Regions from separate parts of the Streptomyces sp. NPDC040410 genome, predicted to be linked through region 1. Evidence: riboswitches for the same ligand, from Rfam matches in the RefSeq annotation. Region 1 holds a riboswitch; each other region holds the start of a gene.
The links. A riboswitch is a leader RNA that binds a small molecule or an ion and turns the genes downstream of it on or off. The one in region 1 is predicted to bind cyclic di-AMP.
Positions count from the first base shown of each region.

Region 1 (10,577 bases):
CGGCGGACGGACGGTGGTCGTCGTCGCCACCGGCGAGGGCGAGCCCGCCCTGACCGACGGCCTGGCCCGCCTCGCCGGCTCCGGCCGCGTCCACATGCCCGACCTGGAGCTGCTCCCCGCCTCGTACGACCTGCCCGGAGCCCGCCTCCTCGACCTCGTCCAGGTCATGGACCGCATCCGCGCCGAGTGCCCGTGGTCGTCCCAGCAGACCCACAAAGGCCTGGCGAAGTACGGCATCGAGGAGGCGTACGAACTCGTCGAGGCGATCGAGGAGGGCGACCGCGACGAACTGCGCGAGGAACTGGGCGACGTCCTGCTCCAGGTCGTCTTCCACGCCCGCATCGCCGAGGAGGGCCGCCCGGAGGACGGGGCGGCCCCCTTCTCGATCGACGACGTGGCCGGCGGAATCGTCACCAAGCTCATCCACCGCCACCCGCACGTCTTCGGCGACGCGACGGCCACCACCCCCGAGGAGGTCAAGGAGCACTGGCTCCGCACCAAGGCCGTGGAAAAGCGCCGCACCTCCCTGACCGAAGGCATTCCCCTGGGCCAGCCGGGCCTCGCTCTCGCGGCGAAACTCGCGTCGCGAGTACGCACGGCGGGACTGGAGGTACCGCTGCCGAACGGCGAAGGCATCGGCTACGAGCTGCTCGTGATGGCCATACGCGCCGAGGCGGAGGGCGTCGACCCGGAGGCGGCACTGCGTGCGGCTGCCCGGTCGTACCGGGACGCGGTGCGGGCGGCCGAGGGGTGGACGCCCGGGACACAGGCGCCGGATACCGTCGAAGAGTGACCGACCAGCCCACCGCCGAGCCGCCCGCCCCCGACCTCTTCACCTGGGAGTTCGCCACCGATCCCTACCCCGCCTACGCCTGGCTCCGCGAGCACGCCCCCGTTCACAGGACACAGCTCCCCAGCGGCGTGGAAGCATGGCTGGTCACCCGTTACGCCGACGCCAAGCAGGCCCTTGCCGACCAGCGGCTCAGCAAGAACCCGGCGCATCACGACGAGCCCGCCCACGCCAAGGGCAAGACCGGTATCCCGGGTGAGCGCAAGGCCGAGCTCATGACCCATCTCCTCAACATCGATCCGCCGGACCACACCAGGCTCCGGCGACTGGTCAGCAAGGCCTTCACCCCCCGCCGGGTCGCCGAGTTCGCCCCGCGCGTCCAGGAACTCACGGACCACCTCATCGACCGGTTCGCCGGCAAGGGCAGCGCCGACCTCATCCATGAGTTCGCCTTCCCGCTCCCCATCTACGCCGTCTGCGACCTGCTCGGCGTCCCCCGCGAGGACCAGGACGACTTCCGCGACTGGGCGGGCATGATGATCCGTCACGGGGGCGGTCCGCGGGGCGGGGTCGCGCGGTCCGTGAAGAAGATGCGGGGCTATCTGGCCGAGCTCATCCACCGCAAGCGCGAGGCGCTGCCCGCCGAGCCCGGCCCCGGCGAGGACCTCATCTCCGGTCTCATCCGCGCCTCGGACCACGGCGAGCACCTCACCGAGAACGAGGCCGCGGCCATGGCCTTCATCCTTTTGTTCGCGGGTTTCGAGACCACCGTCAATCTCATCGGCAACGGCACGTACGCCCTGCTCACCCACCCCGAGCAGCGAGCCCGTCTGCAGAAGTCCCTCGCCGCCGAGGAACGCGGGCTCCTTGAGACCGGCGTCGAGGAACTCCTGCGCTACGACGGTCCTGTTGAGCTCGCCACATGGCGGTTCGCCACACAGCCGCTCACCATCGGCGGACAGGACATCGCGGCGGGCGACCCCGTCCTCGTCGTCCTGGCCGCGGCGGACCGCGACCCGGAGCGGTTCGCCGATCCCGACGTCCTCGACCTCGGACGGCGGGACAACCAGCACCTCGGGTACGGCCACGGCATCCACTACTGCCTCGGTGCCCCGCTGGCCCGGCTGGAGGGGCAGATCGCTCTGGCCACGCTCCTCACCCGGCTCCCGGACCTGCGACTCGCTGTGGATTCAGCCGATTTGCGGTGGCGTGGCGGACTGATCATGCGTGGACTGCGCACTCTGCCGGTCGAGTTCATGCCGCGTGCATGACTGGGCTCACCTGCGCAAAGGTGACACGCCCTCAACTCTGTGATCTTCATGTGATCTGTGCGGCATTAACTTGTGACAAGTGATCCCCTGCCGATACGTTCACCAATCAACGCGACGTCTTACAACGCGCGCCGCGTTGTTCCCCGTTGTCTCGCGAAAGGTTTCCGCATGCTCTCCGGGAACGGTCGTCACCGTCGCCCCCGCCAGGCACCGGCTCTCCTGGTCGCGGCCGGGGTGACCGGCTCTGCCATCGCGATCCCGCTCCTAGCCGCCACCGGCGCGAGTGCGGCCGGCGGGAACACCTGGGACCAGGTCGCGGAGTGCGAGAGCGGCGGCTCCTGGAGCGAGGACAGCGGCAACGGTTACTACGGCGGTCTCCAGGTCTCTCAGGAGAACTGGGAGAAGTACGGCGGTCTCGACTACGCCCCGAGCGCCGACCAGGCCAGTCGTTCCCAGCAGATAGCCGTCGCCGAGAAGATGCTCGACGACCAGGGCATCGCAGCCTGGCCGACCTGTGGTCTGCTCGCCGGGCTCGGCAAGGACAAGGATTCGGCGAACGTCGACACCGGCACGGGGGACGACAACTCGTCGGATTCATCGGGTTCATCGGATTCATCCAATTCATCTGACTCGAGGGACTCGTCCGAGTCGTCTGAATCACCCGGCTTGCCCGACTCGTCCGAAGAGTCCTCATCGTCGCCCTCCCCGTCGGACAAGTCGTCGGACAAGTCGTCGGACGAGTCGTCGGACGCCGACTCGGACGCCGACTCGGACGCGGAGTCGGATGCGACGGACAAGCCTGGCAAGTCCGACACATCGTCCGAATCCGAGTCCGGCTCCAGTGCCGGAGGCTCACGGGATTCCGGCGGCACATCGGCAGATGTGCCGAATAATGACGACTCGGACAACTTCGGGCAAAGTGAAGGCTTTTCGAGCCTGGTCGACACGGGAGCCCTCGGTACCGGCCGGCATCGCGGCGGCACCGCGGACGAGGCCGCCGGCGAGAGTGGCGCCGGCGCCTCCAAGGGGCGTCACGCCGCCCGGGAGGACAGTGCCGCGGGTGACGCGGCCGACGACTCGTACACCGTCCGCCGCGGGGACACGCTCGTGTCCATCGCCGACTCGCATGACGTCCAAGGCGGATGGCATGAGCTCTACTCCCACAACAAGCAGGAGATCGGGCCCGACCCAGGTCACATCGTCCCCGGTCAGAACCTTGCACTCAGTGCCGAATAGGGCGAAAAGCAGCGGGAGTTCGCGTCATACTTCGTGCTGAATGTCCGGTTTGGCAAAAGTGTGGGATGAGTCTCAGAAGCCCTGATCGCCTTTGAAATTCCCCGGATCGCGTGTCTACGGTCGTGACCGCTCGCCAACACGAGCCCCGTCTGCCGCAACGCCGAATCCTGCCAGCGGCCGCACGGGAACAGTCGTCGCGTCAAGCGCCGTAGGCAGGAGCGGGGGACCCAAGGTAAGTGCCGGGCCCAGCAGTTGAGCTGGATCCGGCTTGGGGTGAAGCCGTGCCGCGCAGGAGAGACCGCGCGAGACACGGCCGGGCAACTCAACCGGCCCGAACCCGACAGCTCACCTCGCAGGCGTCGGTGAGGGGATCAACCATGCTGTTTTCCGGCAAGGGCAAGCACCGCCGTCCGTCCAAGGCGAGCCGCGTCATCGCGATCGCCGGTGTCACCGGCGCCGCCGTCGCCGCCCCGCTGATCGCGTCCGGCACCGCTTCCGCCGCCACCGCCTCCGAGTGGGACGCCGTCGCCCAGTGCGAGTCCGGTGGCAACTGGTCCATCAACACCGGCAACGGCTACTACGGCGGTCTGCAGTTCTCCGCCTCCACCTGGGCCGCGTACGGCGGAACGCAGTACGCCGCCACCGCCGACCAGGCCACCAAGGCGCAGCAGATAGCCATCGGTGAGAAGGTTCTCGCGGGCCAGGGCAAGGGTGCCTGGCCGGTCTGCGGCACGGGCCTGTCGAGCACCCCCTACAACGGCGGCAGCGCCGGCTCCCCGTCGAGCGGCTCCTCGCAGAGCCAGAGCACCGGCACCAGCACCCGCTCGACCGCCGAGCAGCAGGCGTCCCGTTCCGCCGAGCGGCCGGCCGCCAAGAAGACCGTCACCACGCCGACCGGCAAGAAGGTCAAGAAGGGCGACGGCGAGTACAAGGTCGTCAAGGGTGACACCCTCAGCTCGATCGCCGCGGAGCACGGCGTCAAGGGCGGCTGGCAGAAGCTGTTCGAGCTGAACAAGGACATCGTCGAGGACGCCGACCTGATCTACCCCGGTCAGCAGCTGCACCTGAAGTGACAAGCGGCTCGCAGCCGAACCACAGCGCCCTCACATCCGTGTCCTTCATGACGAAGGTCCCGTGAGGGTCCCCCCGTCCCCCACGGGCTCCCCGCTCCGGTGCGTATTCCCCCGTACGCACCGGGGCGGGGCTTTTTTTTGCGCCGGCGCGTTTTGGTGCCGGCGCATCTTCTGTACCGACCATGTCCTGATGTCTTTGTTCAGTTCGGAAACAATTTACTCTCGGTTCTGTCCACCACGCGGTCGACCGGCTGGCCGATCGACCGGAGCCGGTTAGGCTCGTCTCGCAGAGCCACCGCGGCGCTGCGCGCACCGGGCCACGGCCCGGCGTACCCGCGTCACATCCCAAGAAGGAGATGCTCGTGCCGTCCATCGACGTCGTCGTAGCCCGGGAAATCCTGGACTCCCGAGGCAACCCCACGGTCGAGGTCGAGGTCGGCCTCGACGACGGCAGCACGGGTCGTGCCGCCGTCCCGTCCGGCGCCTCCACGGGCGCCTTCGAGGCCATCGAGCTCCGCGACGGTGACCCCAACCGCTACCAGGGCAAGGGTGTCGAGAAGGCCGTCCTCGCCGTCATCGAGCAGATCGGCCCGGAGCTGGTCGGCTACGACGCCACCGAGCAGCGCCTGATCGACCAGGCCATGTTCGACCTTGACGCCACCGACAACAAGGGCTCCCTGGGCGCCAACGCCATCCTCGGCGTCTCGCTCGCCGTCGCGCACGCCGCCTCCGAGGCCAGCGACCTCCCCCTCTTCCGCTACCTCGGCGGCCCGAACGCGCACCTCCTGCCGGTGCCGATGATGAACATCCTGAACGGCGGCTCGCACGCCGACTCCAACGTGGACATCCAGGAGTTCATGATCGCCCCGATCGGCGCGGAGACCTTCTCCGAGGCGCTGCGCTGGGGCACCGAGGTCTACCACACCCTCAAGTCCGTCCTTAAGAGCAAGGGCCTGTCCACCGGACTCGGCGACGAGGGCGGCTTCGCCCCGAACCTGGGCTCCAACCGTGAGGCCCTCGACCTCATCCTCGAGGCCGTCAAGCAGGCCGGGTACGTGCCCGGCGAGCAGATCGCCCTCGCGCTCGACGTCGCCGCCTCCGAGTTCTACAAGGACGGCAAGTACCTCTTCGAGGGCAAGGAGCGCTCCGCCGCCGAGATGACGGAGTACTACGAGGAGCTCGTCGGGGCCTACCCGCTCGTCTCCATCGAGGACCCGCTGTTCGAGGACGACTGGGCCGGCTGGAAGATCATCACCGACAAGCTCGGCGACAAGGTCCAGCTCGTCGGCGACGACCTGTTCGTCACCAACCCGGAGCGCCTGGCCCGCGGTATCGAGGACGGCGCCGCCAACGCCCTGCTCGTGAAGGTGAACCAGATCGGTTCGCTGACCGAGACCCTCGACGCCGTCGAGCTGGCCCAGCGCAACGGCTTCAAGTGCATGATGTCCCACCGCTCCGGCGAGACCGAGGACGTCACCATCGCCGACCTGGCCGTCGCCACCAACTGCGGCCAGATCAAGACCGGCGCCCCGGCCCGCTCCGAGCGCGTCGCCAAGTACAACCAGCTGCTGCGCATCGAGGAGATCCTCGACGACGCGGCGGTGTACGCCGGCCGCAGCGCCTTCCCCCGTTTCAAGGACTGACCCGATCAGGGTCTGACCCAACCTGGGGTGAGGCCTAGTGCCGCGTCAGCCAAGGTTCGCCCCGTCGCGACGCCCGGCACGCCCTCTCGCCGCACCGGCCGAAAGCCCAAGTACGTCCAGTACGAGGACTTCCGGCCGGCACGCCGAGAGCACGCACCGGACGCCGCTCCTTGACGGGCAAACCTTGGCTGACGCGGCACTAGCCAGTCGTACGTACGTCCCCGTACTCGGTCCCGTACCGTGTGCGGGGACGTACGCGCGTATGAAGGGGAGGCGGGGACATGGCCGGGAAGGACCGGGACCGTTTCTCCACCGCGACCAGGATCCGTCTGCTCGGCGAGCAGACGGCGGCCCGCGTCTACCGCTCCCAGACCAAGCGCCAGGCCCGCCGCTCCCGGCTGACCGGCCGGGCCGCGCTGCTCGCCCTCGTCCTGTGCACGCTGATCGTGGCCCTCGCCTATCCGATAAGGCAGTACGTCTCCCAGCGCGCCGAGCTCTCCGACATGCGGCGGGAGAAGGAAGAGGCCAGCGAGCGGGTCGAGCGGCTGCGCGACCTCAAGGCGCGCTGGCAGGACGACGCGTTCGCGGAGCAGCAGATCCGGCAGCGGCTGCACTATGTGATGCCGGGGGAGACGGGTTACATCGTCACCGACCCCGACGCGGCCAGGCAGTCGCGCGCCGACCTGGGGGCCGCCGACCGCCCCTGGTACTCGAACGTCTGGGACGGTGTCGACAAGTCCGACGCCTCCGACCAGTGAACCCAAGAGAAAGACAGGCATGGAAACGCCCCCGCCGACCACCCCGCGCACCGAGCCCACCGACGCGGACGTCGAGGCCTTCAAGCAGCAGCTCGGGCGTCCGCCGCGCGGGCTGCGCGCCATCGCGCACCGCTGCCCGTGCGGGCAGCCGGACGTCGTGGAGACCGCGCCGCGGCTGCCCGACGGCACGCCCTTCCCGACGACGTACTACCTGACGTGTCCGCGCGCGGCGTCGGCGATCGGCACGCTGGAGGCGAACGGCGTGATGAAGGAGATGACGGAGCGGCTGCAGACCGACCCGGAGCTCGCCGCCGCCTATCGCGCCGCGCACGAGGACTACATCGCGCGCCGTGACGCCATCGAGGTCCTGGAGGGCTTCCCGAGCGCGGGCGGTATGCCGGACCGCGTGAAGTGTCTGCACGTGCTGGTGGCGCACTCGCTCGCCGCGGGTCCGGGCGTGAACCCGCTGGGCGACGAGGCGATCGAGATGCTCCCGGAGTGGTGGCGCAAGGGGCCGTGCGTGCAGCCGCTCGAGGCGCCCGACCCGGCGGACGAGCACCCCGGCGAGGAGGGCGTGGTCTCCGACCCCGCCGAGGTCCGCGGCGGTTTCTTCACGCAGGCCCCTCTGGTCCCCGCCGGGTTCAGCCGGGTCGCCGCCGTCGACTGCGGGACGAACTCCATCCGGCTCCTCGTCGCCGACGTCAACCCGTCCACCGGTGAGCTGCTGGAGCTCGACCGTCGCATGACGATCGTGCGGCTCGGCCAGGACGTGGACCGGACCGGCCGGCTGGCTCCCGAGGCGCTGGAGCGGACGTTCGCGGCCTGCCGGGAGTACGCCGAGGTGATCCGCGAGCTGGGCGCCGGGAAGGTGCGGTTCGTGGCCACGTCCGCTTCCAGGGACGCCTCCAACCGCGACGCGTTCGTGCGTGGCGTCGCGGACGTCCTCGGTGTCGAGCCCGAGGTCATCTCCGGCGGCCGGGAGGCCGAGTTCTCCTTCACGGGGGCGACCAAGGAGCTGGCGGGCAGCGACCGTCTCGCCACGCCCTACCTGGTGGTGGACATCGGCGGCGGCTCGACCGAGTTCGTCGTCGGCGAGGACCATGTGCGTGCGGCGCGCTCCGTCGACGTGGGGTGCGTGCGGATGACCGAGCGGCACCTCGTCCGGGACGGGGCCGTCACCGACCCGCCCACCGAGGAGCAGATCGCGGCGATGCGCGCGGACATCGAGGCGGCCCTCGACCTCGTGGAGGAGACGGTGCCGCTGCGCGAGGCGCGCACGCTGGTGGGTCTGGCCGGGTCGGTGACGACCGTGTCGGCGATCGCCCAGGACCTGCCCGGGTACGACTCGACGGCCATCCACCACTCCCGTGTCTCCCGCGGCAAGGTCCGTGAGATCACCGAGTGGCTGCTGCACTCCACGCACGCCGAGCGCGCGGCCGTCCCCTCGATGCACCCGGGGCGCGTCGACGTGATCGCGGCCGGGGCCCTCGTACTGCTCTCGATCATGGAGCGAACCGGGGCCGAGGAGGTCGTCGTCAGCGAGCACGACATCCTCGACGGGATCGCGTGGTCGGTGGCGTAGGCGCTTTCGCCGGGTGGCCTGGGTCTCGTTTGCTACTGATCGGTAGCTCTCGGCTGAGCAGGTCGGATAGCGTATGAGCGCGTCCGGGGGGTCCGAAGTGCCCCCCGGAGACGCCTCGTCGGAAAAGTTCGTGAAGTTCTTCACAAGGAATTCGGCCCTGTTCCTGGAAGGAAGGGGCCCGGTTGGCCCTTCCGGGGCCCCGACGGGTGTGTGAACGTGCGCGGCAGGGTGTTCCGAAGGTGTTCCGGGAGGAGGTCGCGAGGGGCTGTTCCGGAGGGCTCACAGTAGGCGTGACAGTGCGGAGAGGCAGCTCACGCGGTATTGACAAGGTCGGCACTGCACGTCCGTTCCCCCGTGTCACCATGACATGGATCACGCGGGCCGCGGAGGATAGCACAGGCCCTGCCAGAGCTTGTGAAGGGGCGCACGAGCGACCCCCCTTGGGCAGGTGGATACTCGATGGCATGAGCACCACGGAGCGTCCCAGGATCCTCGTAGTAGGCGGTGGGTACGTAGGCCTGTACGCAGCTCGGCGCATCCTCAAGAAGATGCGCTACGGCGAGGCGACCGTCACGGTCGTCGACCCCCGGTCGTACATGACCTACCAGCCCTTCCTCCCCGAAACCGCCGCCGGCAACATCTCCCCGCGCCATGTCGTCGTCCCGCTGCGACGCGTGCTGCCCAAGGCGGAGGTCCTCACCGGCCGGGTCACCACCATCGACCAGGACCGCAAGGTCGCCACGATCGCCCCGCTGGTCGGCGAGGCGTACGAGCTGCCCTTCGACTACCTGGTCGTCGCGCTCGGCGCCGTCTCCCGCACCTTCCCGATCCCCGGCCTCGCCGAGCAGGGCATCGGCATGAAGGGCATCGAGGAGGCCATCGGCCTGCGCAACCACGTCCTCGAACAGCTCGACAAGGCCGACTCGACCACCGACGAGGAGATCCGCCGCAAGGCGCTCACCTTCGTCTTCGTCGGCGGCGGCTTCGCCGGCGCCGAGACCATCGGTGAGGTCGAGGACCTGGCCCGCGACGCGGCCAAGTACTACACCAGCGTGTCCCGCGAGGACATGCGCTTCATCCTCGTCGACGCCGCCGACAAGATCCTTCCCGAGGTCGGCCCCAAGCTCGGCCAGTACGGCAAGGAGCACCTGGAGAGCCGCGGGGTCGAGATCTACCTGTCCACCTCGATGGACTCCTGCGTCGACGGCCACGTCGTCCTGAAGAACGGCCTCGAGGTCGACTCCAACACGATCGTCTGGACGGCGGGCGTCAAGCCGAACCCGGTCCTGGCCCGCTACGGCCTGCCGCTCGGCCCCCGCGGTCACGTCGACTGCGAGCCCACGCTCCAGGTCAAGGGCACGGACTACATCTGGGCCGCGGGCGACAACGCCCAGGTGCCCGACCTCGTCGGCCGCAAGGCGGGCAACGAGAACGCCTGGTGCCCGCCGAACGCGCAGCACGCGCTGCGGCAGGCGCGGGTCCTCGGCGACAACGTGATCTCCGGTGTACGGGGCTTCCCGCAGAAGGACTACTCGCACGCCAACAAGGGCGCCGTCGCGGGCCTGGGCCTCCACAAGGGCGTCGCGATGATCGTCATGGGCAAGATGAAGATCAAGCTCAAGGGCCGTCTCGCCTGGTACATGCACCGTGGCTACCACGGTCTGGCCATGCCGACCTGGAACCGCAAGATCCGCGTCTTCGCCGACTGGACGCTCGGCATGTTCCTCAAGCGCGAGGTCGTGGCGCTCGGCGCGCTGGAGTCCCCGCGCGAGGAGTTCTACGAGGCGGCCAAGCCGGCGCCGGTCCCCGCCGCGGCCAAGGCCGAGGAGAAGCCGAAGGCCGAGCAGGCCAAGGCCTCCTGACCTCGGCTCACCGAACCATCCGAAGGACCTCCCGCCATCCGTGGTGCGGGAGGTCCTTCGGCGTGTGTGCGGCCGCTCGTGGGCCGAGCGCATGGTTTCCCCAGCCGTAACGCTCATGGGGACTGCGACCGGGCCCCGCAGGTGTTTACGTGGTGTCGGACGTTCCTGGTTCGCTCGTCACGGAGGTGTACGCCATGGCTGACGCCGCGCTGCGGCTGCAAGGCCTCGTCGAACAGTTGATGGGATCCCCGCTCCCGCTGCGCATCCGCGCCTGGGACGGTTCGCAGGCGGGACCGCCGGACGCACCGGCGCTGGTCGTACGCAATCGCCGCGCCGTGCGCCGCCTGCTGTGGCGGCCCGGC
Region 1 is NZ_JBVIVK010000010.1:209,039-219,615, forward strand. It holds gene ACZ562_RS21300 (nucleoside triphosphate pyrophosphohydrolase) at 1-793, shown strand, start outside; gene ACZ562_RS21305 (cytochrome P450 family protein) at 790-2,061, shown strand; gene ACZ562_RS21310 (transglycosylase family protein) at 2,230-3,297, shown strand; cyclic di-AMP (ydaO/yuaA leader) riboswitch at 3,492-3,671, shown strand; gene ACZ562_RS21315 (transglycosylase family protein) at 3,675-4,370, shown strand; gene eno (phosphopyruvate hydratase) at 4,727-6,013, shown strand; gene ACZ562_RS21325 (FtsB family cell division protein) at 6,295-6,771, shown strand; partial or broken gene ACZ562_RS21330 (DUF501 domain-containing protein) at 6,791-7,195, shown strand; gene ACZ562_RS21335 (Ppx/GppA phosphatase family protein) at 7,397-8,353, shown strand; gene ACZ562_RS21340 (NAD(P)/FAD-dependent oxidoreductase) at 8,818-10,215, shown strand; gene ACZ562_RS21345 (class I SAM-dependent methyltransferase) at 10,410-10,577, shown strand, end outside.

Region 2 (10,577 bases), on a different contig from region 1:
CTCGGCGGCTTCCTCACCCAGATGAAGGCGATGGGTCGGGGCACCGCCCGTTTCGTCCCGGCGATGCTGCACGGCGCGCTGACGATGCTGGTCACCGGCGTGATCCTGGTCGGCCTCAACCAGGCCGACGACCAGTCCGTCAACAACGTCAAGATCGGCGTGAAGCTGGCCCTGCTGATCGTCATCCTCGGCCTCGTCTATGTGAAGCGGGACGACGAGAGTGTGGACAAGCGCCTGTTCGGCCTGGTGGGCCTGCTGACCACGGCGAACATCTTCATCGCGGTGCTGTGGACCTGAGGTCCCCGGGCGCGGCCTTCAGGGCTGCGCGGACGTCCGCCACCGCCCCCGCGGCGACGGCCAGCCACACCGCCACCGAGATCCACAGCAGCACCTCCCCCGGCACATCGAGCCACGAGACGTCGAGCGCGGCGGCGACCGACAGCGTCGCGGTGGCCGTCAGCCCCATCGGGAACACGGTCGCCCACCGCAGTGCGTCGTAGCGCAGCCGGGGCCGGCCCAGCTCGGCGGCGAGCAGTACGGCGTACCAGGCGAGGTCGAGCACCAGCAGTGCGCCGGTCACCGCACGCAGGACGCCGTTGTCGTCGACGTTCCACAGGTACAGGCTCGCGCTGTCGGCGGCGACCAGCGTCGCTCCGGCGAGCGCCGAGATGGCGAGCGCACCGCCGGCCACCCAGTGGTCCCCGGCACCCCCGGTCACCTGCCGCGGGTCGAAACAGGCCAGCGCGAGGCCGTAGAGCGCGAGCCCGAGCCCGAACAGGACGAGCGCCGCGTGCGCGAGCCAGGCCGACTCCTCGGCCGCGGCGAGCGTGGCGGCGAGGACGGCGAGACCCTGTGTGGCCACGCAGCCCAGGAACACCGTCCCCGGCATACGGCGCTCCCAGTTCCGTACGGCGAGGACGAGCGGCCCCGGCCACACCAGCACGGCCAGTGCCAGCAGCGTCTCGGCCAGGACCTGCCGGCCCAGGGCGGAGAAACGGGTGCCGAGCACGGCGGTCGCGGCGACGGCCGTGAGCGCGCCCGGTGCCGCCTCCGCAACCCGTCTCCCACGGTCCCGCAGCAGCCGTACGACGAAGTCGGCGGCCAGCCCCAGCCAGGCGGCGCAGGCCACCGCCAGCGCGATGCGGGACAGGACCTCGTACCCCGTCAGGTGCAGACCGACCGACATGATGCCGGTCGCCAGCGCGGCGGCACCGGCCGCCGGCGGACGCTGCGCCCACCAGGCGCGGAAGGGGGAGCGGGAGGAGGTGCCGGCCATGGGGCGATGCTAAGGAGCGCCGCGCGCGTCGAGGGCGGGGCACGCGCGCGGGCGCTCCGAAAAACGCGCGGGCGCAGGGCAAGGGGACTGGGTGTGCGTCCGCGCCTGGGGCCGTCAGGCCGGGCGTACCAGGCTGTGGATCGCCGACTCGCCGTCGTAGTAGATGGACTCCTCGCGGACGTACGCGCCGGGCTTCGGGGCGTGGATCATCATGCCGTTGCCGATGTAGATGCCGACGTGGCTGATGTCGTCGTAGAAGAAGACCAGGTCACCGGGCTGGGCGTTGGAGAGGGAGACCGTGGTGCCCGCGTTGACCTGGTCGTAGGTGGTGCGGGGGAGGGTGACGCCGGCGGCCTTCCAGGCGGCCTGGGTCAGGCCGGAGCAGTCGTAGGAGTCGGGGCCGGTGGCGCCCCATACGTAGGGCTTGCCTATCTGGGCACGGGCGAAGGCCAGGGCCTTCTCGGCCTTGGTGGCGTACGAGGAGTCGGACGAGGAGTCGGACGAGGAGTCGGACGACGAATCGGAGGAGGACGAGCCCGACGAACTGCTCTCCTGCTGGGCCGCCTCCTGCTGGGCCGCCTCCTCCGCCGCCTTCTGCTCGGCCGCCTGCTGCTGCGCGAGCTCCGCGGCCTTGCGCGCGGCCTCCTGCTGCTTCTTCTCCTCGATCGCCGCGAGCCGCGCCTTCTCCTCCGCCGTCAGCTTCGACAGCAGCTCGCGCGCGTCGGAGAGCTTCTTCTGGACGGTGGCCTTGGCCGTCTTCAGGTCGCCCTGCGACTCGGTGAGCGTCTCGAGGCTCTGGGCGGCCTCCTGACGCTTCTTCATCGTCGCGGACTGCTCCGAGACGTAGTCGTCGACCGCGCCCTTCTGGCGGCTGGTCAGCCGGCCCATCAGCTGGGTCTGGTCGAAGTAGTCCTGCGGGGAGTCGGCGAGCAGGAAGGTCGCGGTGTCCGGCGCGGAGGCGCCGGTCCGGTACTGGGCCGCGGCGAAGGAACCCAGCTCCTCCCGCGCCTCGTTGAGCTTCTGGGTGCGCTTGGCCACGTCGTCGAGCAGGGTGTCGACGTGCTTGCGCTGCTTCGCGGTCTTCTCCTTGGCCGCGTTGTACTTCTCGGTCGCCGACTCCGCCTGGCGGTACAGGTCATCGACCTTCTTCTCGACCTCTTCGAGGCTCGGCTTGTCGTCGGCCGAGGGAGCGGCGTTGGCCGCCTGGGACAGCAGGGCCACGGAGGTGAGGGCCGCCGTTGCGAGGGCGGGGGTCCGTATACCTGCTACGCGCGTACCTGCGGGACGCGGCTTGCGGTGCGACGCCAAGGGAGGCGACTCCTTCCAACGTTCCGCCTACCGAGTTAGCTGTCGGGTTCGGGCGGGTGGTTCGGAAGGGTTGCCCTACGGCCTTTCCCCGAAAGGGAGTTGGGCCGATTCACCCCAAGGTCGGTGTGGGTCCCCGGCTCCGGCTGCCCCGGGGGCGCACCGGACTCGGCGGAGGCCGCGCGGCCCGGCGACGTTCGCCGGTGGGGGTCGTACGGCCTGCCGGGCACGGTAGCCAACTCGTGGGGCGCCTGTGAAGGTTGCTGGGTGATATGCCCGATACATTTTCGTGACCTTGGCCCAGGGTGCCGCTGACGGTGGTCAATCGGGGGTGATCTACGGCGACTTGTACGTATTTTTACCGGAGTGACGATGTCCCTCCGCTTCTGGCGGCCCGGCGTGCATCGGGCTCACGTCCGCGGTCACGCTCTTCGCCACCGGTCGCGACGGCGTTGGCGGCGGTCGAGTCGAACCCGTACGCCGTGCTCGCCCCTCCCGACGGCCGCAAGATCGTCGCTTACGCGGCCGGCAAGGACCTCGTCGTCGTAGCGCCCCTTGGCAAGGCCAGTTCCCTTATCGGTCTTGTACGTAGGCCGGCTCTTCGCCGGTCAGGTGACCAAGGTCTCGTACGGCAGGCGCACGAGCGTGAGGCTCCCGTTCCCGGCGGGCGTGGCCGTCGACCCGTGGGACGGCAAGGTCCGCGTCGCCGCCTGGTCGGTCGCGGACCGTGACGGGACGGTCCTGGAGGGCGAGAAGACGCCCGGCGGCCGGATCGGAAAGCTCCTCGGCTTCTGAAACCGGACCCTGGGACGGGTGATGTTCTCAGGGCGGCGGCGGGGTGTCACCGGCGCCCCCTAGACTCGGAGAGCGATGAGCAGCCTCTTTGACGACAGCTTCCTGGCGGATCTCCGGGCCCCCCGGGCCCACGAGGAAGAACACCCGCCGCCGCCCGAGGACGATCACGTACCGGAGCCGGTTCCGGACGATCTGTTCGGCGGGAAGTTCGACGTGCCGCCGGACCGGGACGGGTACTACCGCGACGGCGCCCCGCGCCCCGCGGTGGACCCGGCCGCACTGCTGGAAGGGCTGAACGAGAACCAGCGCGCGGCGGTCGTCCACTTGGGCACCCCGCTCCTCATCGTGGCCGGCGCCGGCTCCGGCAAGACCCGCGTGCTCACCCACCGCATCGCGTACCTTCTCGGCGAGCGGAACGTCCACCCCGGCCAGATCCTCGCGATCACCTTCACCAACAAGGCCGCCGGCGAGATGAAGGAGCGCGTCGAGCAGCTCGTCGGCCCGCGCGCGAACGCGATGTGGGTGATGACCTTCCACAGCGCGTGCGTGCGCATCCTGCGCCGTGAGAGCAAGAAACTCGGCTTCACCTCGTCCTTCTCGATCTACGACGCCGCAGACTCCAAGCGCCTGATGGCCCTGGTCTGCCGTGACCTGGACCTCGACCCCAAGCGCTACCCGCCGAAGTCCTTCAGCGCCAAGATCTCCAACCTGAAGAACGAGCTGATCGACGAGGAGGACTTCGCCGCCCAGGCCACCGACGGCTTCGAGAAGACCCTCGCCCAGGCCTACGCCCTGTACCAGTCGCGGCTGCGCGAGGCCAACGCCCTCGACTTCGACGACCTGATCATGACGACGGTCAACCTGCTGCGCGCCTTCCCGGACGTCGCCGAGCACTACCGCCGCCGCTTCCGGCACGTTCTCGTCGACGAGTACCAGGACACCAACCACGCCCAGTACGCCCTCGTCCGGGAACTCGTCGGCACCGCCGAGCACCCCGTCGACGTACCGCCCAGCGAGTACGACGTCCCGCCCGCCGAACTGTGCGTCGTGGGCGACGCCGACCAGTCGATCTACGCCTTCCGCGGGGCGACGATCCGCAACATCCTCCAGTTCGAGGAGGACTACCCGGACGCGACGACGATCCTGCTCGAACAGAACTACCGCTCCACCCAGACGATCCTGAGCGCGGCCAACGCCGTCATCGAACGCAACGAGTCCCGCCGCCCGAAGAACCTGTGGACCAACGCGGGCTCGGGCGCGCGCATCACCGGCTACGTCGCGGACACCGAGCACGACGAGGCGCAGTTCGTCGCCGACGAGATAGACCGTCTCACGGACGCGGGTGACGCGAAGGCCGGCGACGTCGCCGTCTTCTACCGCACCAACGCCCAGTCCCGTGTCTTCGAAGAGGTCTTCATCCGCGTCGGCCTGCCCTACAAGGTCGTCGGCGGCGTCCGCTTCTACGAGCGCAAGGAGGTCCGGGACGTCCTGGCCTACCTGCGGGTGCTGGCCAACCCGGAGGACTCGGTCCCGCTGCGCCGCATCCTCAACGTGCCCAAGCGGGGCATCGGCGACCGCGCGGAGGCGATGATCGACGCCCTCGCCCAGCGCGAGAAGATCAGCTTCCCGCAGGCGCTGCGGCGCGTGGACGAGGCGTACGGCATGGCCGCGCGCTCCACCAACGCCGTCAAGCGGTTCAACACGCTGATGGAGGACCTCCGCACGATCGTCGAGTCCGGCGCGGGGCCGGCGACCGTCCTGGAGGCCGTCCTCGAGCGCACCGGCTACCTCGCCGAGTTGCAGGCGTCGACCGACCCGCAGGACGAGACCCGGATCGAGAACCTCCAGGAACTCGCCGCCGTCGCCCTGGAGTTCGAGCAGGAGCGCGGGGAGGGCGAGTCGGTGGCCCTGTCCGACTTCCTGGAGCAGGTGGCCCTGGTCGCCGACTCCGACCAGATCCCCGACGAGGACGAGGACGGCTCCGGCGTCATCACCCTGATGACCCTGCACACCGCCAAGGGCCTGGAGTTCCCGGTCGTCTTCCTGACCGGCATGGAGGACGGCGTCTTCCCGCACATGCGTGCCCTCGGCCAGACCAAGGAGCTTGAGGAGGAGCGGCGCCTGGCGTACGTCGGCATCACGCGCGCGCGTGAACGGCTGTACCTGACCCGGTCGTCGCTGCGGAGTGCTTGGGGACAGCCGTCGTACAACCCGCCGTCGCGCTTCCTGGAAGAGATCCCGGCGCAGCACGTGGACTGGAAGCGCACCGGTGCCACGGCACCCACGTCGTCCGGTCCGGCATCAGGCGTGGCGGCCTCGCTGTCGTCGTCCCGCTCCCGCTCCTCGGCGTCGGGCGCCTCCGGTTTCGCCACGCGCAGGGCCTCGGAGAAGCCGGTCGTCTCGCTTTCCGTCGGGGACCGGGTGACGCACGACCAGTTCGGGCTCGGGACGGTCGTGGCGGTGAAGGGCACGGGTGCCAACGCCGAGGCGACGATCGACTTCGGGGACACCAAGCCGAAGCGGCTGCTGCTGCGCTACGCGCCGGTGGAGAAGCTGTAGCTCTCATGCGGTGAGCCCCCGCCGGAGGGCGGGGGCTCACAAAGAGTCGTCCACGTCGCTCACGCTGGGTCGAGGCCGTGGCTGCGCAGCCACGGGAGCGGGTCTATCGCCGAGCCGCCACCCGGCCGTACCTCGAAGTGCAGGTGCGGGCCGGTCGAGTTGCCGGAGTTCCCGGAGTAGGCGATCGGGTCGCCGGCCTTGACCGTCGTGCCGGAGGCGACCCGGTAGGTGGAGAGGTGGCAGTACCAGGTCTCCGTGCCGTCCTTGGCGGTCACGATCATCATGTTGCCGTACGCGCTGTTCCACTCCGTACGGACGGTGCCGTCGGTCGCGGCCATCACGGTCGTGCCGTAGGAGACAGGGAAGTCGATGCCGGTGTGCACGGACATCCAGTTGATGCCGGCCTGGCCGTAGTAGGCGCTGAGCCCGTGCCGGGCCACCGGCAGCGCGTACTTCGGGCGCAACCGCTCCTTGCGTGCGGCCTCCGCAGCAGCCCTCTTCTTCTCGGCCAGCTGTTGGGCCTTGAGGTCGATACGTTCCTGAGTACGGCTGGCCCGGTCGGCGAAGTCGTCGGCGCCCGCGGAGAGGCTCTCGAGCTGGGTGTCCAGCTTGTTGTTCGCGGCGGACGGCTTCACCGCGGTCGCGTCGGACCCGGCGGCGGAGGTGTCCTTGCCGTCATCGGTCAGCGTGCCGACGGAGGCGGCGGCGATCCCGGCGACGCCCATGACGCACGCCGAGGGCACGGCCACCGTCAGGAACGCCGAGCGCTTGGGGGGCGTACGGCGGCGGGAGCGGGCCGCGCGGGCGGCGGCACGGGTGGCCGGGGCCGGAGCGGACTCCTCCTGGTCGTCGAGGAGCGGGGAGACGGCGGGCATCTCACCGGTGGCGCTCAACTCGTCGCCGTCAGGGGCGTGTTCGGTGTGGGAGACCTGCTCGAAGGTCTCGGTCGCCGACTGGTCGAAGGCGGCCGTTTCCTGCTGCTCGAAGGTTTCGGCGTGCTGACCGTAGTCGCCCGTCGTCTGCGTCGCGTCACCGATGGCGCCGTCTGTGTTCCACTGCGTGGCGTCGTAGGCGCCGGTGTCGAAGGCCTGCGTGCCCCATTCCCACTGCTGGGTCTGGTCGGCCGGGCCGGCGGACGGGTCGGGCTGGAGCCAGGCGCTCGCGTCCCACTGGCCGCTGACGTCGTGGCCGGTGGCCTGCGGCGGGATGCCGGGGAACTGCTGGTGGCCGGTGGTCCAGGCGGTGGAGTCGTACGCTCCGGTGTCGTAGGCGGCGTGGTGCTGGGCCGCGTACGCGTCGTAGTTCAGGGCCTGGTGACTGCCCGTGGTCCATGCCGTCGTGTCGTACGCGGCGGTGCCGTGGCCGTCCGACGGGAGGTTGCCGAAGAGGGGGTCGGTCTCGAAGGTCGTGGTGGCGTGGCCGGCTGTGTCGAAACCGGCGGTGGCGAAACCGTCGGCGGAGTAGCTGCCGTACGTGGTGAAGTCGCCGTACTGGGCTTCCTGTCCGCCGTAGGACGCGTACTGCGCCGGGGCGGCGTCGGAGGCCGGAGCCGGGGTGTGCATGGTCCCCGGCGGGTGACGGTCGTTCACCAACTTCTCTTTCGCCTCGACAACAGGGGCTGCCAGAGCAGTGCGGTGACTGTACCCGGCGGTTCGCGGGCACGACAATCTTCGCCAGGTTTCGTGCGAGCAGGAAACGGGCATTCGGCCGTGTTTCGGGGATCACGGACGCGAGTTTGGCTCTATGTTCGATGAGTGTTCGACGCTGATCGGCCGCCCAGCCCGGGATGAACCGTGACGGGTCCGTTACGTTCTGTTACGCCCCTCGTGGTTCACGCGCCGTTCGCGGGCGCTGGACCGCCGCCACGGCCGTCACGCCACCGTCAGGCCGCCCGCGTGGGTGCCCGCCTCGGCCTCGGTCCACGCCAGGTCGAGGGCCTGCCGTATCCCCGTCGCCACCGCCGGGTGCACGGGCAGGGCGAGGTGTCCGACCCCGCTCACCCGGACGTTCTGCCCCAGCAGGTCGGGATGCTCGATGCAGGCGGCCTCCAGCGGGTCCATCAGGTGGTCGAGGTCGCTCCAGAAGCTGACGAAGTGCGTACGGCAGCCAGGGGCCGGCAGGGCCAGCTCTTCGATCAGCTCCGAGCCGGGGCGCATCTGGCGCACGATCGGGTGCGCGTTCGCCAGCGGCGCCACCTTCGTTCCGGAGTGCGGTGTACCGAGCGTCACCAGCGTCCGCACCCGGAGGTCTCCGCCCAGGCGCTGGGCGTAGTAGCGCGCGATCAACCCGCCGAGGCTGTGGCCCACGATGTCGACCTGGCTGTTTCCCGTGCGCTCGCAGATCTCCTCTATGTGGCGCCCGAGCAGCTCCGCCGCGGTGCGGATGTCGCAGGTCAGCGGTGAGTAGTTGAGTGACTCGACCTGCTGCCTGCCGTGCTGGGCGAGGCTGCGGCGCAGCAGGACGAAGACCGAGCGGTTGTCTATGAAGCCGTGCAGCAGGACGACCGGTGGCTTGGCCTCCGTGGGCAGCTGTGCCGCGCCGTCCGGTGAGGGGAGCGGCGCCGGACCCCGGCGCTCCTGGATGATGCCGGAGGGATAGAGCAGGAGGTGGCCGGCGAGGATCGCGATCTCCAGGGCGGTCGCCTTCAGGAGGGCCAGGGAAAGACCCGCCAGCTTGGTGGGGAAAAGGCGCTGGCAGAGCGGAAGAAAAGGCAACGCTGCCTTGGTGACCTTCATGGCCGACCTCCTGTCGGCACGCTGGGGGACGGCTCTGTCCCCCGTGTGCCCTCATGGGAAGTCGCGCCGAGGGCGATCGACGATGCGCGAGCGGGGCATGCGGGGTGAGTGCGGCCTGTGGCGCGTCGTGCTCGTGGTGCGCCACTGACGTGGGCGAGGCTCCCTGCCGGTGTGGCGACGAGGCTCCCCGCTGTCGTGCCTTACCTGCCCTACGTGCCCTTCGTGCCATCGTCGAAGCGCCGCTCCGCCACGTCGCGCGGTGTGCGGCGCGGTGGCGCGGCGACCTCGTTGCGGCTCCCGTTGCGCGTGTTCCCGCTGTGGCATGTGTGCCGCAGACGCCTGTGACCAATGTGCCACAGGCGTCTGCGTCGCGCGTGTCGCAGAGACTCGGAACGGTGCGCTGCCGATGTGTCCCATCGTGTGATTTCCCCCTCGGTATGCGCCGCGAAACTGCCGGTTGCGGGATGCTGGCGATAACGTTCGTTCACTCTTCCCGGCCGGTTTGCGTACCGCGGTACCCGTCGGTAGGGATGAAGGCAGTCGGTTCATGGAGGCAGTGATGGGTGTGGCAGCCGGTCCGATCCGCGTGGTGGTGGCCAAGCCAGGGCTCGACGGCCACGATCGCGGCGCGAAGGTGATCGCGCGGGCGCTGCGCGACGCCGGTATGGAGGTCATCTACACCGGGCTTCACCAGACCCCCGAGCAGATCGTCGACACCGCGATCCAGGAGGACGCCGACGCGATCGGCCTCTCCATCCTCTCGGGCGCCCACAACACGCTTTTCGCGGCGGTGATCGAGCTGCTCCGGGAACGGGACGCGGAGGACATCCTGGTCTTCGGCGGCGGGATCATCCCCGAGGCGGACATCGCTCCGCTGAAGGAGAAGGGCGTCGCGGAGATCTTCACGCCCGGTGCGACCACGGCGTCGATCGTGGAGTGGGTGCGCGCGAACGTACGGCAGCCTGCCGGGGCGTAGGGCCTCCGGCGGTGAGCCGGTCAGGGCATCACCGGCCAGACTTCAGCCGACCCGCGCCGAACCCAGTTCGTCGGCCATCGCCGCGCGCAACCTCAGCGTGGTGACGAGCCGTTGGAAGGCCTCCGCCCAGTACCCCCCGGCTCCCGGTGACGCATCCTCCCGCTCGTCCGGTACCGCGAGCAGCCCGTCGAGGCGGGCCGCTTCGGACGGGTCGAGGCACCGCTCGGCCAGCCCCATCACTCCACTGAAGCTCCATGGATAACTCCCCGCGTCCCGCGCGATGTTGAGTGCGTCCACCACTGCCCGCCCGAGCGGCGCAGCCCATGGCACCGCACAGACGCCCAGCAGCTGAAACGCCTCGGACAGGCCGTGCGCCGCGATGAACCCGGCCACCCACGCGGCGCGTTCGGCGCCGTCGAGCGTGCCGAGCAGCTTGGCGCGCTCGGCCAGGGACACCGCTCCGGGGCCGCCGGCCTCGGGCGCCGAGGGTGCCCCGAGGAGCGCCCGCGCCCATTCGGCGTCCCGCTGCCGCACCGCGGCCCGGCACCATGCCGCGTGCAGTTCACTCCGCCAGTCGTCCGTCACCGGCAGCGCCACTATCTCCCGGGGCGTGCGTCCGCCGAGCCGCCCTGGCCACGTGCCGAGCGGGGCCGCCTCCACCAACTGACCCAGCCACCAAGACCGTTCGCCCCGTCCCGCGGGCGCCTTGGCCACGACACCGTCGCGCTCCATGCCCGCGTCGCACTCGTGCGGTGCTTCGACGGTGAGGACCGGCGCGCCTTGCGTGCGGTCGACGGACACGCACGCCCCGGCCCGGACCGCCATCCGCCCGGCGAGCGCCGAATCCGGCAGCGCCGACAGCAACTCAGCGGCCGTCGTCCTCACGTTGCGGCTTCGGTCGGCCAGCGTCTGCTCCAGGAACGGCTCGTCC
Region 2 is NZ_JBVIVK010000003.1:123,645-134,221, reverse strand. It holds gene ACZ562_RS07900 (hypothetical protein) at 1-297, shown strand, start outside; gene ACZ562_RS07895 (tellurite resistance/C4-dicarboxylate transporter family protein) at 275-1,276, opposite strand; gene ACZ562_RS07890 (C40 family peptidase) at 1,391-2,584, opposite strand; cyclic di-AMP (ydaO/yuaA leader) riboswitch at 2,593-2,765, opposite strand; gene ACZ562_RS07885 (hypothetical protein) at 3,164-3,376, shown strand; gene pcrA (DNA helicase PcrA) at 3,452-5,935, shown strand; gene ACZ562_RS07875 (M23 family metallopeptidase) at 5,995-7,524, opposite strand; gene ACZ562_RS07870 (esterase/lipase family protein) at 7,807-8,670, opposite strand; gene ACZ562_RS07865 (cobalamin B12-binding domain-containing protein) at 9,230-9,646, shown strand; gene ACZ562_RS07860 (DUF5691 domain-containing protein) at 9,689-10,577, opposite strand, start outside.
Region 2: another riboswitch for cyclic di-AMP. It lies ahead of ACZ562_RS07890 (C40 family peptidase); the one in region 1 lies ahead of ACZ562_RS21315 (transglycosylase family protein).

Region 3 (8,405 bases), on a different contig from region 1:
ACCGAGCGCACGAGCTCCGGACACAGGACGATGGACCCGTACTCGAAGCTGCTGGAGGAGCGGATCGTCTTCCTCGGGACGCCGATCGACGACACCTCGGCCAACGACGTGACGGCGCAGTTCATGCACCTCGAGCACCAGAATCCGGACCGGGACATCTCGCTGTACGTCAACTCTCCGGGCGGCTCGTTCAGCGCGATGTCGGCGATCTACGACACGATGCGGTTCGTCGCCTGCGACGTGGAGACGGTCTGCCTGGGCCAGGCCGGCTCGTCCGCCGCGGTGCTGCTGGCCGCCGGGACTCCGGGCAAGCGGTTCGCGCTCCCGGGTGCGCGGGTGGTGATCCACCAGCCGGCACTGCCCGAGCCCGTGGAGGGACAGGCCATTGATCTCGCCGTCCGGGCCGACGAGTTGGCCCGCGTCCGCGGCCGCCTCGAGGAGATGCTCGTACGGCACACGGGCCGCCACCCGGAGCAAGTGAGCGCGGACATCGAGCGGGACATGATCATGGACGCGCAACAGGCGCTGGAGTACGGCCTGGTGGACCGGATCATCCCCGGCCGCAAGGCCTCCCGCACCGCCCCCGGCGCGAGGTGAGCCGCCCGATGCTGCCGCCGGAGCTGCCGCCCCTGCCCGCCCTGACCCGCGCCGAGGGCGAGTTGATCGACCGCTACCTCGACGTGGTCGACCTGCTGGGCCGCATCAACCCCGCGCATCACGGGGACACGTACCGCGGACTGCGCGCAGCCCAGGCGCTGGTCACCAAGGCGGCCGAACTGCGCGACGCGCTGGACCTGATGCACCGGCGGGGCGAGACCGAACTGCACGCCCCCACGCTGGCGCGCGCGCTGCGCGTGCTGGACGGGGAGCGCCGCACGGCCCGGGTCACCGTGCCCGCGCGCTCCGACAGTTGAGGCATGCGCATCCGATCCCGGGCGATCCGCCACAGCGGCGGAGCGTCCGGAACCGGGTTGAAACGGACCAAATGACGTACCGCTGATTGGAGTAGACGCCCCTCCTTTTTCAGGACCGCCCAAGTTGCACAACGCGCGTAGCCCAGAGGCGGAACGGAACATTCCATTGCTGGTCCGGGGGTGCGCGACCCCCTCAACGCCCCTTCGAACACGGGGGTGTCCACCCGAACGGGTGAGTGGTGAGTAACAACACAAACCCCCGGTTCCGTTGGGCTTTCAGGCCATCTGTGAGTCAAGATCCCTGTCTGACGACAAGCCCCCGCCGCAGCGGCGGGGCGGTCCGGGCGGACGCCGAGTCCTGCCGCCGCCCGGATGACCGGTCGACAGGAGTGGATCGGCAGGAGTGGAGGACCCAATCACGACGGGTCGCCGGGACGGTCGTCTCCGAATGGGAGATGCCGGTCCGAGCAGCCCTTGGGGTGAAGCCGCAGCCGCGGCCGGGCAACTTCGCCAGCCCGAATCCGACAGGTCATCCTTCACAGGCGGCTGACGAAGGGTTGCGCATGACTGCGCTCAATCGTGTCCCGTCGCTCATGGCCCGGGCCTCCACGGCCTCGGCACTGACCATCGCCGCGGTGGGCGGCTCGATCGTGGTCCCCGGTGTCGCCACCGACGCCGCGGCAGCCACGACGGCGACGAAGGCACTTCAGGTGGCGGCCTCCAAGAAGGGCTCCCCCTACAAGTGGGGCGCCACCGGTCCGCGCCGGTTCGACTGCTCCGGGCTCACGCTGTACTCGTTCAAGAAGGCGGGCAAGACACTGCCCCGTACGGCGGCCCAGCAGTACAACAAGACCCGCCACATCTCGGCCAAGAGCCGCAAGGCCGGAGACCTTGTGTTCTTCCACTCGGGCTCCAGCGTCTACCACGTGGGCATCTACGCCGGGAAGGGGAAGATCTGGCACGCCCCGAAGACCGGGGACGTGGTGAAGCTGCAGAAGATCTGGACGAGGAGCGTCTGGTACGGCCGGGTCAGCTGACTCCCCCGGGGAGGCGGCGGTCACCTGACAAGCCGCCGCCTCCCCGGGCCCTCAGGCCCTCAGGCCCTCAGGCGGATCATGCCGGACAGCCCCTACGGCTCCTGCTGCCCGGCTGCTGTCACCGGCTGCTGTCCCGCTGCCGTCACCGGCTCGGCCGGCAGGGACCACGGCAGTTCGATGGAGACCGTCTTGCCGCCCTCACGGGTCGGCCGCACTCTCAGCCTGCCGCCGCACTCCGCGGCCAGCCAGCGAATGATCACCATGCCACGGCCGTTGTCCTGCTGGACGGCGGCCGGCAGGCGTTTGGGGAAGCGCGGATGACTGTCGGTCACGCCGATGCGCAGTTGTTCGTCGCGGTCGAGCGCGATGTCCACCGTGAAGGTGGGTGACTGGCCCAAGGTGTGCTGTACGGCGTTGGTGGCGAGTTCGGAGACGATGAGCCGGATGGTGTCGGCCAGTTCCACGTCCTTCGGCAGTCCCCACTCCGCCAGGGTGCCCACCACGTAGGTACGGGCCGCGGAGACCGAGGCGGGATCGCTCGGCAGAGTGACGGATGATTCCAGATGGTCTGCCATGACGACGTCGTCCCTTTCCCACGGGACCGCAGTCCGACACGGAGCGGATGGTTCGAGTACGGTCCCGGACTGGTGCTTCGTCGCCAGACTGCCATTACCGCGCCGGTCAGGATGGCGATCCACCAAGATCTGCATATATCTGTCGCTCAAAGCGGTGAACTCTCCGACGGAAGAGCGTATTTGGGCGGCCCGGAAGGAGTAAGGAGTTGCGCATGCAGCACGGTCCCGCGGTGCGCCGGCGGAAGCTTGGTGCCGAACTGCGTGCGCTGCGCACCGGCGCGGCACTCACCAGTGGCGAGGCGGCCCGTCTGGTGGGCTGGCACCAGTCGAAGGTGAGCCGGATCGAGACCGGCGCCAGCGGGGTGAAACCGGCCGACGTGCGGTTGCTTCTCGACGCCTACGGCGTGGCGGAACCCCAACTGCGGGAGTTGCTGCTGGCCTTGGCGAGTTCCGACGACGGCGGCGGACGGCACCACTGGTGGCACGCGTACCGCGGAGTGCTGCCGCCGACCTACCGGGACTTCATCAGCCTGGAGTCACAGGCCAGCGCGATGCGCACGCTGGAGACCTCTGTCGTCCCGGGGCTGCTGCAGACACCCGAGTACGCCCGGGCGGTGACCCGGGCCGCGGTGGACGGCCTGGACGACGAGCGGCTGGACGCACTGGTGGAAGTGCGACTGGCCAGGCAGGACGTGCTGCGGGCCGAGCCGCCGCTGCGGCTGAGCGCGGTCCTGGACGAGGCGGTGCTGCGCCGCGAGGTCGGCGGTCCCGGGGTGATGGCGCGGCAGCTGGAGCGGCTGGTGGAGTCGGCACGACTGCCCCAAGTGCGCCTGCAGGTGCTGCCGTTCGCGGCCGGGGCGCATATCGGCGTGACCGGGCCTTTCGTTATCTTCTCATTTTCGCGCACTTCTGATCTAAATGTGGTTGTTCTCGACCACTTGACGAGTAGCCTCTACCTCGAACGGAAAGAAGACCTGGAGGCCTACACCGAGGCCTTCAACTCTCTTCGGATCCACGCCCTTTCGCCCGAGGACTCGTTGGATTACATCGCCGGGATAGGTGCCGGCGCGTAAGGAGGCACCATGTCAGCACTGCCTCGGAACGTACCTTCCAGCACCGCTCTGCACGACGTGCGATGGCTGCGCAGCAGCTACAGCACGGGAGCGAACAACTGCGTCGAGACGGCTCGCCCGCTGACCGGCCCAGGAGCCGGACTGCTCGCCGTACGCGACTCCAAGGACCCGGCCGGGCCCGCACTGCTCTTCTCCCCCGGGAGCTGGGCGGGATTCACGGCCGGGATCGTTTCAGATCACTTCTGATCGTTCCACAGCGCGCACTGCGCGGCCGTGTCACGCCGACTCATGGTCGCGTTTCGCCGATCACATGTACAGCGCGTTCGATCTGCGCCTCGGAGAGGTCCGCGCGGGCGGTCAGCCTCAGCCGTGAGATGCCGTCGGGCACGGAAGGAGGACGGAAGCAACCCACGGCCAGCCCGGCCGCGCGGCAGTCGGCCGCCCACTGCACGGCCCCCTCCGGGGACGGCGCGCGCACGGAGACCACTGCCGCGTCCGGACGTACCGCCTCCAGACCCGCGGCGGTCAGGCGTGCGTGCAGCTCGCCCGCCACCGCGCGCGCCCGCTCCGCCCGCTCCGGCTCGCGGCGCAGCAGCCCCAGGGCCGCCAGGGCCGCGCCCGCCGCCGCGGGGGCGAGGCCCGTGTCGAAGATGAACGTCCGGGCCGCGTTGACCAGGTGGTCGATCACCCGGGCGGGGCCCAGCACGGCTCCGCCCTGGCTGCCGAGCGACTTGGACAGCGTGACCGTCACGACGACGTCGTCGGCGCCCGCGAGCCCCGCCGCGTGCGGGGCGCCGCGGCCGCCGTCGCCGAGCACGCCGAGGCCGTGGGCGTCGTCCACGACCAGCCCCGCTCCGTGCTCCCGGCACGCCTCGGCGAGCGCGGACAGCGGGGCGGCGTCGCCGTCGACGGAGAAGACCGTGTCGGACACCACGACGGCCGGCCCGTCCTGCGTCCGGAGTGCCTTGCGCACGGCGTCGGGTTCGGCGTGCGCGACGACCTGTGTCGTGCCCCGGGCCAGCCGGCAGCCGTCGATCAGCGAGGCGTGGTTTCCCGCGTCGGAGACGATCAGCGAGCCGTGCGGGGCGAGCGCCGTGACCGCTGCGAGGTTGGCCGCGTACCCGGAGGAGAGGACCAGGGCCGCCTCGAAACCGCAGAAGGCGGCCAGCTCGCGTTCCAGCTCGGTGTGAAGATCCGTGGTGCCGGTGACGAGCCGGGAGCCGGTCGCGCCGCCGCCCCAGGTGCGCGCGGCACGCGCCGCGCCCTCGGTGACCTCGGGATGCCGGGCCAGGCCCAGGTAGTCGTTGCTCGCGAGGTCGAGCAGGGGCGAGTCGGCGGGGCGGGGGCGCAGGGTCCGTACGAGTCCGGCGCGGCGGCGCGCTCGCGCCTGCTCGTCGATCCAGCCGAACGCCATGGGTCCTCCGGGGCTTTTGTAGGCAGTGAACAGACCCTAGCGGTACGTTTTGCGACCGACGGTGTGGCAATACCCACACGGCTGACGGGCTCTGTTTGTCCGGTCTCTCCTTGGCCGCGGGCGGTCCTTTAAGACAGGATCGGCTCTCATGGACCTGCTGAACACACTGGTGGACAAGGGGCTTCGGCGCGAGGTGCCGACCCGCGAGGAGGCTCTTGCCGTCCTCGCCACCTCCGACGACGATCTGCTCGACGTGGTGGCCGCGGCCGGAAAGGTACGCCGCCACTGGTTCGGCCGACGCGTGAAACTCAACTACCTCGTCAACCTGAAGTCCGGCCTGTGCCCCGAGGACTGCTCCTACTGCTCCCAGCGGCTCGGCTCCACCGCCGGCATTCTGAAGTACACCTGGCTCAAGCCGGACGAGGCGTCCGAGGCCGCCGCGGCCGGGCTGGCGGGCGGCGCCAAGCGGGTATGTCTGGTGGCCAGCGGCCGCGGGCCGACGGACCGTGACGTGGACCGGGTCTCGGACACCATCAAGGCGATCAAGGACCAGAACGAGGGCGTCGAGGTGTGCGCCTGTCTGGGCCTGCTCACCGACGGCCAGGCCGAGCGGCTGCGTGAGGCGGGCGCCGACGCGTACAACCACAACCTCAACACGTCCGAGGGGACGTACGGGGACATCACGACCACGCACACCTACGCCGACCGCGTCGACACCGTTCGGAAGGCCCACGCGGCCGGCCTGTCCGCCTGCTCCGGCCTGATCGCCGGCATGGGCGAGAGCGACGAGGACCTGGTCGACGTCGTCTTCTCGCTCCGCGAGCTGGACCCGGACTCGGTTCCCGTCAACTTCCTGATCCCCTTCGAGGGCACCCCGCTCGCCAAGGAGTGGAACCTCACCCCGCAGCGGTGCCTCAGGATCCTCGCGATGGTCCGGTTCGTCTGCCCGGACGTCGAGGTGCGGATCGCGGGCGGCCGCGAGGTCCATCTGCGCACCATGCAGCCGCTGGCCCTGAACCTGGCCAACTCGATCTTCCTCGGCGACTACCTCACCAGCGAGGGCCAGGCCGGCAAGGCCGACCTGGAGATGATCGCCGACGCAGGGTTCGAGGTGGAGGGCGCCGACCAGGTGACGCTGCCGGAGCACCGGGCGGCGGCCGCGGGCGGGTGCGGATCGCAGGAGAGTGCCGGGTGCGGGGGCCACTCGGGCGGGGGATGCGGGTCCCACGAGAGTGCCGGGTGCGGGTCCCACGAGGGGGGCGGCGTGTGCGGTACGGCTGCCTCGGCCACTCCGGCCGCGCCGGTCAACGAGGCCCGTACCGATCTCGTCGCGGTACGCCGCCGGGGTGCCGGCACGGATCTCGCGCCCAATGCCTGACCTGAGCGTGCGCCAGCTGCTGGAGCTCGACCGGCGGCACGTGTGGCATCCGTACGGTCCCATGCCCGGCCGCCAGGAACCGCTCGTCGTGGAATCGGCGAGCGGGGTGCGGCTCAGGCCCGCCGACGGCTCGGCCGAACTCGTCGACGGCATGTCGTCCTGGTGGTCGGCGATCCACGGCTACAACCACCCCGTGCTCAACGAGGCGGCACGCGAGCAGCTCGGGCGGATGAGTCACGTGATGTTCGGCGGGCTCACCCACGAGCCCGCCGTACGACTGGCGAAGCTCCTTGTCGACATGTCGCCCGACGGCCTGGAGCACGTCTTCCTCGCCGACTCCGGATCGGTTTCGGTCGAGGTCGCGGTCAAGATGTGCCTGCAGTACTGGCGCTCGCTCGGCCGGCCCGGCAAGCAGCGCCTGCTGACCTGGCGCGGCGGCTACCACGGCGACACCTGGCAGCCGATGTCCGTGTGCGATCCCCAGGGCGGGATGCACGAGCTGTGGAGCGGGGTCCTCCAGCGCCAGGTGTTCGTGGACCCGCCTCCGGCCGAGTACGAGGAGTCGTACGCGGACCAGCTGCGTGCGGCGATCGAGCGGCACGCCGACGAACTCGCCGCGGTGATCGTCGAGCCGGTGGTGCAGGGCGCGGGCGGGATGCGGTTCCACTCCCCCGCCTATCTGCGGGTGCTGCGCGAGGCGTGCGACGCGCAGGGCGTGCTGCTGGTGTTCGACGAGATCGCCACCGGTTTCGGGCGCACGGGCGCCCTGTTCGCCGCGGAGCACGCGGCGGTGACGCCGGACGTGATGTGCGTGGGCAAGGCGCTGACCGGCGGATACATGACCATGGCGGCCACGCTGTGCACCTCGCGCGTCGCCGACGGCATCTCGCGGGGCGACGTGCCGGTGCTGGCCCACGGTCCCACCTTCATGGGCAACCCGCTCGCCGCCGCCGTCGCCTGCGCCTCGATCGGGCTCCTGCTCGGCCAGGACTGGCTGGCGGAGGTCAAGCGGATCGAGGCGGGCCTGCGAGACGGGCTGGCGCCCGCTCTCGGGCTGCCGGGTGTGAAGGACGTACGGGTCCTCGGGGCCATCGGGGTGGTCCAGCTGGACCACGACGTCGACATGACGGCCGCCACCCGGGCGGCCGTGCGGGAGGGTGTGTGGCTGCGGCCCTTCCGCGACCTCGTCTACACCATGCCGCCGTTCGTGACGGGAGACGCGGACGTGGCTCGGATCGCGCGCGCGGTGTGCGCGGCCGCGCGAGAGGGATGAGCGGGAGTGATGACATGCCGGTAGTGGTGATCACGGGCACGGGAACGGAGATCGGCAAGACGGTCACGACCGCCGCCGTCGCCGCCGCGGCCCTCGCGGCCGGCCGTTCGGTGGCGGTGCTGAAGGCCGCTCAGACGGGCGTACGGCCGGACGAGCCCGGGGACGCCGACGAGGTCGTGCGGCTCGCCGGTCCCGTGACGGCGACCGAACTCGCCCGCTATCCCGAGCCGCTGGCGCCCGGGACGGCCGCGCGGCGGGCGGGCCGCGCGCCGGTGCATCCGCACGAGGTCGCCGAGGCCGCCGCCAAGCTGGCCACCGAGCACGATCTGGTGCTCGTGGAGGGCGCGGGCGGGCTGCTCGTACGGTTCGACGCCGCGGGCGGCACGCTGGCGGACGCTGCCCGGCTGCTGGCGGCACCCGTCCTGGTCGTGGCGGCCGCGGGTCTTGGCACGCTGAACACGACGGAGCTCACGGCGCGTGAACTCCGTGCCCGGCGGATCGACTTGCTGGGGATCGTGATCGGCAGCTGGCCGGACGCGCCGGACCTCGCGGCGCGCTGCAACCTCGCGGACCTGCCGGACGTGACCGGGGCACCGCTGCTCGGCGCCCTGCCCTCCGGGGCCGCGAAGCTCCCGCCCGCCGACTTCCGTGAGGCCGCTCCGCACTGGCTGGCGCCACGGCTCGACGGGACATGGGACGCGGAGGCGTTCAGGGTGCGGGAGGCGCCCTAGACGGTGGCCT
Region 3 is NZ_JBVIVK010000011.1:182,178-190,582, forward strand. It holds gene ACZ562_RS22635 (ATP-dependent Clp protease proteolytic subunit) at 1-597, shown strand, start outside; gene ACZ562_RS22640 (hypothetical protein) at 606-914, shown strand; cyclic di-AMP (ydaO/yuaA leader) riboswitch at 1,332-1,474, shown strand; gene ACZ562_RS22645 (C40 family peptidase) at 1,478-1,951, shown strand; gene ACZ562_RS22650 (ATP-binding protein) at 2,044-2,526, opposite strand; gene ACZ562_RS22655 (helix-turn-helix domain-containing protein) at 2,739-3,599, shown strand; gene ACZ562_RS22660 (DUF397 domain-containing protein) at 3,609-3,845, shown strand; gene ACZ562_RS22665 (8-amino-7-oxononanoate synthase) at 3,886-5,013, opposite strand; gene bioB (biotin synthase BioB) at 5,162-6,391, shown strand; gene ACZ562_RS22675 (adenosylmethionine--8-amino-7-oxononanoate transaminase) at 6,384-7,664, shown strand; gene bioD (dethiobiotin synthase) at 7,679-8,395, shown strand.
Region 3: another riboswitch for cyclic di-AMP. It lies ahead of ACZ562_RS22645 (C40 family peptidase); the one in region 1 lies ahead of ACZ562_RS21315 (transglycosylase family protein).